2 regions of the Halochromatium sp. genome follow, and region 2 is predicted to be linked to the other one. Evidence: predicted binding sites of a transcription regulator. Region 2 holds the regulator's gene; the other holds the start of a gene.
What was found. The regulator FNR, encoded in region 2, switches genes on or off when oxygen is low (the NO sensors DNR and NnrR bind a similar motif). The targets are predictions, from matches to a motif close to TTGATNTANATCAA.
Positions count from the first base shown of each region.

Region 1: ACY693_RS14465 (phytoene desaturase) is a predicted target of FNR. The motif match lies at 1,962-1,975, and genes of this name have one in related genera.

Region 1 is NZ_JBUDPI010000269.1:436-3,853, reverse strand. Features, by position in the region: gene ACY693_RS14470 (phytoene/squalene synthase family protein) at 1-345, opposite strand, end outside; gene ACY693_RS14465 (phytoene desaturase) at 326-1,867, opposite strand; gene ACY693_RS14460 (DUF2868 domain-containing protein) at 2,121-3,418, shown strand, end outside.
Region 2 is NZ_JBUDPI010000040.1:7,296-10,713, forward strand. Features, by position in the region: gene rnhA (ribonuclease HI) at 1-37, shown strand, start outside; gene dnaQ (DNA polymerase III subunit epsilon) at 65-793, shown strand; gene fnr (fumarate/nitrate reduction transcriptional regulator Fnr) at 923-1,681, opposite strand; gene ACY693_RS04415 (sulfur globule family protein) at 1,901-2,314, opposite strand; gene ACY693_RS04420 (CTP synthase) at 2,571-3,418, shown strand, end outside.

The sequences.
Region 1 (3,418 bases), on a different contig from region 2:
GGCGAATCCCTCGAGCAGCGCCTCTGGCAGCTCGCGCGGCAGCTGAAAACGCTCCACCGTCGCCGCAAAGGCGCGATCTGGCGCCAGCGACAGCGGTCGACCCTGGTAGACACGCTCGAGTCGCTCGCGCAGCTGCTCGAGCGCCGCCTGCTGATCAAGCTGCTCATCGATCGCGTCGTCGGCCACCCGGCAGAACGCATAGAGCGCGGCCGCCGGATCGCGGATCATCTTGGGTAGAAAAAAGGACGCGGCGAAGAACGACTTCGAGCCGTTACTCAGCAGCTGCCGACAGGCAGCGAGGTCCGTCGCATCCGAGGAGGTGTTCTCACGCAAAAACAGAGGCATCGGGGACCACCGTATCCAGTACGCGGGCTGTCGAGATGACGCCTGGCACCCCTGCTCCGGGGTGGGTGCCAGCGCCGACCAGGTAGAGGTGCTCGACCTCTTCGCTCTTGTTATGCGGCCGGAACCAAGCGCTCTGCATCAGCACTGGCTCCAGACTGAATCCAGCACCCTTGACCGAGCAGAGACGCTGCTCGAAGTCCTTGGGTGTGGTGATCAAAGACAGGGCTAGCTCATCCTCAAGACCAGGCAGCAGGGTGTCGGAAAGGTAGGCCGAGATGGCGCGTCGATACGGCTCCGCGCGCTCCGACCAGTCGATGTCGGCATCCAGGTGCGGCACCGGAGCGAGCACATAGAAGGTGTCGCAGCCTTCAGGTGCCAGCGACGGATCGGTCGCGGTTGGCCGGTGCAGGTAGAGACTGAAATCGTCCGCCAGCACCTTGCGATCAAAGATATCCTTGAGCAGCCCCTTGTAGCGCGGCCCGAGCAGAATGCTGTGGTGCTTCACATCCTCATAGCGCCGCTTAGTGCCGAAGTACCAGACGAAGAGACCGTTCGAGTAGCGCGCATTGTCGAGCTTGCGATCCGTCCAATGCTTGCGCTCGATACCTGGCAGCAGGTGCTTGTAGGTCCAGGCGACATCGGCATTGGAGACCACGACATCGGCCGCAATCTGCTCGCCATCCTTGAGCTTGACGCCGGTGGCCTTGCCGTTGACGACGGTGATCTCGGCGACCTCGGAATTCAGCCGAATCGCTCCGCCCTGACCTTGGATGAGGTCCACCAGCCCATTGACGATGGCGCCAGTTCCGCCCATGGCGGAATGCACGCCCCAATGACGCTCAAGGTAGGAGATCAGTGTATAGATCGAGGTGACCGTAAACGGATTGCCACCGATCAGCAGCGGATGGAACGACAAGGCCACGCGCAATCGCTCGTTCTTCACATATTGCGAGACCATCGCGTAGACGCTGCGATAACTGCGCAGCGCGACCATCTTCGGCACGATGCGCGCCATGTCCTGCCAGTTGGTGAAGGGAACATGGCCGAGCTCGACGAAGCCGACCTGAAAGATCTCCTCGCTCGCCTTGATGAAGCGGTCATAGCCAGCAACATCCTCAGGCGCGAAGCGCTCAACCTGTGCGCGCATCGCCTCGGCATCGCCGTTGGTATCGAATACCGCCCCGTCATCGAAGCGGATACGATAGAAGGGGTCCATCGGGCGCAGGTCGATCTCATCCTTGAAGCTGCGGCCACACATCTGCCAGAGCTCTTCGAGCAAGAAGGGCGCGGTGATGATGGTCGGGCCGGCATCAAATTTGAACCCGTCGATCTCGTGCACGTAGGCACGGCCGCCAGGGGCATCGAGCTTCTCGACAACGGTCACCCGATAGCCGCGATAGCCGAGACGGATTGCAGCAGCGAGTCCGCCAAAACCGCTGCCGATGATGACCGCATGCGGCTTGCGTCCCGTTTGTAGGGCGCGCGCTGCAATGGCTCCGGCCGAGGGTGGATCAGTGGTCAATGTGTCAACTCAGGCTGATGTCAATCATGCATTACAGTATAGCAGCCGAAATTTTTCGTGCGCCAGCATCGCCCACCGCATTCGTTCGCGTCGCTTGCCTTATGTCAAGCCAGCGCAACGCGCTTGATCACTAGCCCAGGACCGGTATACCTTGCGTCCAGAGTCGAAATCTGGCCGTTCGTCTGTTCGAGCACGCACTGCCACGTCGAGCCATCCGTGCAAGCACCCTTACCGGTTAGTCTACTCCCTGTCCATGGTCTTTCCTTCAAGGCGTCTCGCGCCACATCACAACAGTGCTCGCGATGGCAAATCAGGACCGCTGCGTTGGCAGGTTCCGGATCTCATCGACTTCGACTACTTCGCAGGCGAGGACGAGCGGCTACTGCGCGATCACCCGGCTGAGCGTCGACGCCTTGCCGAGCGCGACCGGCGCCTCTACAAGGACCAGATCGAGCCCTACATCGGCGACGCTGCGGCCCATACCCGCCAACACCGCAACAAGGCCCTGCGCTGGTGGCTCGAGCGGCGCCGAGACCAAGAAGACCCGGCCGTCGCCGAGCTCCTGCCTGGAGAGGCATTCAGGCGCGCCCAGCGCCTGATCGCGACAGCCATGGGCCTGATCGGCTTCGCGCTTGGTATTGGCGTGGCCTCGACGCTGCTGCAATACGAAGGCGATCACCCGGTGAACGTCTCCTGGTACCTGTTCTGGTTGGTCCTACTGCAGCTGATCCTGGTCGGCACCACGCTCGGGCTCTGGTACGGACGCCGCTCCAAGCTGGTCAAGCGAGCGACGCAAGACATCTCATTGCTCGGCCAACTGTTGCGACCACTGCTCTCGCGCGCGGCGCGTTGGGTGCAAAAACAGCGACTGTCCCATCTGCCGCCTGACCTCAGGGATCGCGCCAAGGCCAAGCAGGGTCTGATGCAGGCCAACTACTCACTCTATGGCCCGGCGAGCTACCTGCCGGTCCTGGTGCCAGCACAGATCTTCGGCATCGGCTTCAACATTGGCGCCATTCTCATGACCATGGCGCTGATCTGGTTCGCCGATCTCGGATTCGGCTGGGGCTCGGCAATGAACGTCAGCGCCGAGACCATTCACGGTCTCGCGCGCCTGATCGCGCTGCCCTGGAGCTGGCTGCTCGGCGAAGGTGTCGGTCTGCCGACCCTCGAGCAGGTGGCCGGCACGCGCATTAGCCTCAAAGACCCGCTCTATGTGCTCGACGCCGGCAATCTGCGCTCTTGGCGCTGGTTCTTGGTGCTGTCCGTGCTGACCTACGGCCTGCTGCCTCGTCTCCTGCTGCTCGGGCTCTCCAAGCTCAAGGAGCGGCGCGCCCTCGCGGCCCTGCCGTTCACCCATCAGGCCGCGCAGGCACCCTACGCGCGGATGATAACGCCAAGCCTTGAGACTCGAGCGGTGCGCATCGGGGAAGAAGGGCCAGAGATGCCGATCCCAGCGCCGCTCAAGCCGTTAACGCGGCCCACGGCGGCACCGCGGCCAGCGAAGCTAGAATCGGTATCCAAGGTGCAGCCTGCGCCAACGCTGCGCGA
Region 2 (3,418 bases):
TGCGCTTGCCAATCTGGGTATCCCGAAGCGGGCCTAGACCCTCGCATTCATCAGGAATCCAATGATGCGACAGTTGGTGGTCGATACAGAAACAACCGGCCTGGAGCCGAGCGAAGGGCACCGGATCATCGAGATCGGCTGCGTCGAGGTGATCGAGCGTCGTTTGACGAAGGCCAATTTCCACCAGTATCTGCAACCGGATCGTGAGATCGACGCCGGTGCGGTTGCGGTGCATGGCATCTCGACGGCCTTCTTGGCTGACAAGCCGCGCTTTGCCGACATCGCCGAGGAGCTGATTGCCTATCTCCGCGGTGCCGAGCTGATCATCCATAACGCCGCGTTCGACGTTGGATTCTTGAATCACGAGCTGAGGCAGTGGCGTCCAGACGCCCCTCGCATCGAAGACCTATGCACCGTCGTAGATACCCTAGCACTAGCCCGCCAACGCCACCCCGGGCAGCGCAATAGCCTCGATGCCCTCTGTCGCCGCTACGAGATCGATAACGCGCGGCGCGAGCTTCATGGCGCGCTACTCGATGCGGAGATCCTGGCCGACGTCTATCTCGCGATGACCGGCGGCCAGGTTGCACTCGCACTCGGTCAGGAGTCGATTGCACATCATTCGGGAGAGCCTGCCCAAACGGGTGTCGTAGCGAGGCGGGTACGAAAAGACCGGCCAGCGCTGCGCGTGGTGCGGGCGAACGAGGCCGAGACAACCGCACATCAGCGGCGCTTAGAAGCGATCAATGTCGCGAGCGATGGCGGCTGCGTCTGGCTCTCGCCGGCTCGGTAAATCCTAAGCCATCGAGGCTTGAGCCCCTAATGAATCAGTGCTCTGCAGCCGATCTCGTCGTTTCGGCGCGAGTCCTAGCTTCAGTTCCGGGCTGCAGTCCGGGCTCGGTGATCTGCCCTGCCGACAGGATTAGTTCGAGCGTTGCTTGTGGGTGCTTGAGGGAGGGGAGCCTGCCATCATTTCGAGCGCGGGAAGGTTCAGCACCTCAACATGCTTGCGATCGACCCGCAGCAAACCATCCTCTTGGAAGCGCGTGAACAGCCGGCTGACGGTTTCGACTGCGAGCCCGAGATAGCTCCCGATCTCGTGTCTCGACATGCTCAGATAGAAATCGGTTGGCGATAGTCCGCGTTTGCTGAGCCGACTCGACATGCTCGTGAGAAAGGCCGCGAGGCGCTCTTCTGCGTTCTTCTTGCCAAGTAGGAGGAGCATATCGGCGTCTTGGCCGATCTCCTTGCTCAGTAACCGGTACATCTGGTGCTGGAGCGACGGGATCGAGGCTGCTAGCTCCTCGAAGCGTTGGAAGGGGACCTCGCAGATCGCCGAGGTCTCGAGCACCTTGGCCGAGCAGGCGTGACAGGACTTATCGATCGCGTCGAGTCCGATGATCTCACCGGGCAGGTGGAAGCCGAGCACCTGCTCGCCGCCCTCCTCACTCGGCGCATAGGTCTTGACCGAACCGGTCTTGACCACATAGAGGGAGCGGAAGCGCTCGCCACCACGGAACAGGTGGTCACCGCGATGCAGGGGACGGGACCGCTTGATGATCGAGTCGAGACGTTCGACGTCTTCCGGCGCGAGGCCCATCGGCAGACAGAGCTGCGACAACGAGCAGTTCTTGCAGGCGACTCGGATGGTGTCGAACGAGATTACTTTTCGCTGAGTCAAAGCAAGATTCCAGTGGATGGTTTAGCCCTATTCTGCAACTCAAGTTGACATGCATCAAGCGTCAATCTGATTTGCATACACGCGCGCTAAGCAATGTTATTGCTGGTTGAAGGTGCGCAGGGTCGGCCACAGTGGGCGGTGAGCGCGAGGAGGGTGGTATTAAAAAATAAAAAGCCGCGCCGAGGCGCGGCTTTAGGGGTAACAGCGGTTCGCTGCTACTTACTTCTGCTCTTCAGAAGAAGGTGCCGACGGGGCCATCGGGGCACCGTAAGGCATGCCGTAGGGGGCGCCATAGGCAGGTGGGGCGCCGTAGCCGTAAGGTGCACCATAGCCGTAGCCCGGGTAGCCGTAGCCGCCAGGATGACCATAGCCGTAGCCATCGCCGTAGCCGCGCCCGTAGCCATAGCCGCGCCCGCGACCATAGCCGCGACCACCGCCGCTCATGTTCATGTTGAAGTCGCCATAGCCGTCACCGAACATGTCGCTGAACATGTCGCCCATGCCGTCGCCCCAGCCGTTGCCATAGCCAGGTCCACCGTAGCCAGGCCCCCACCAGGCCTGGGCGGCGCTCATCGAGAAAGCGGCGCCAGTGGCGATCGCAGCAATACCCATGACCTTTGCAAACTTGTTCATCTAATGCTCCGAAAGGGTGGTGAATCGATCCGACGCAGCCGGCACGATCATTGATGGTTGTCATCGCGTCGCGCTGCGAAGGAGGTCCGCAGATAACGAACGGAGGGGAGTATACGTGCACCAAGCATTGCTTGTGAAGTCTATGAGCGAGGCCATGGCATCGGGCCTTTTGCGACCGGAATTGTGAGGTCGGGACCAATTTGCTAACGTGGTTGGCGTATCCTATCCAGACCCACGTTGTCTGCCTGCACAGGTTATGCCCAAGCTTGTTTTCGTTACCGGCGGCGTTGTCTCGTCGCTCGGCAAAGGTATTGCGTCCGCGTCCTTGGCTGCGTTGCTCGAAGCGCGCGGCCTCAAGGTCACGATGATCAAACTCGACCCCTATATCAATGTCGATCCGGGCACCATGAGCCCGTTTCAGCATGGTGAGGTCTATGTCACCGATGATGGTGCCGAGACTGATCTCGATCTCGGTCACTATGAGCGCTTCCTCCGCACCCGGATGGGGCGCAACAACAACTTCACCACCGGACAGATCTACGAGAGTGTGATCCGCAAGGAGCGTCGCGGTGACTACCTCGGTCGTACCGTGCAGGTGATCCCGCACATCACCGACGAGATCAAGGATTCGATCCGACTCGGTGCCGGCGATGCTGATATCGCCATCGTCGAGATCGGCGGCACCGTCGGCGACATCGAGTCGTTGCCATTTCTCGAGGCGATCCGCCAGATGCGGGTCGAGGTCGGTGTCGAGAACGCGCTGTTCATGCATCTGACGCTGGTGCCTTACATCCCGGCCGCTGGCGAGATCAAGACCAAGCCCACCCAGCACTCGGTCAAGGAGCTGCGCTCGATCGGTATACAGCCCGACATCCTGCTTTGCCGGGCCGAGCGCGACCTGCCTGACGAGGAGCGGCGCAAGATCGCGCTGTTCACCAACGTGCCTGAGCGGGCAGTGATCTCGGCGATCGATGCCGACCACATCTACCGCATCCCAATGCTGTTGCACGCGCAGGATCTCGACGCGCTGGTGGTCCAGCAGTTCCGCCTCGAGGTCGCGGAGGCTGATCTGTCGGAGTGGCAGCGCGTGCTCGAAGGGCTCGA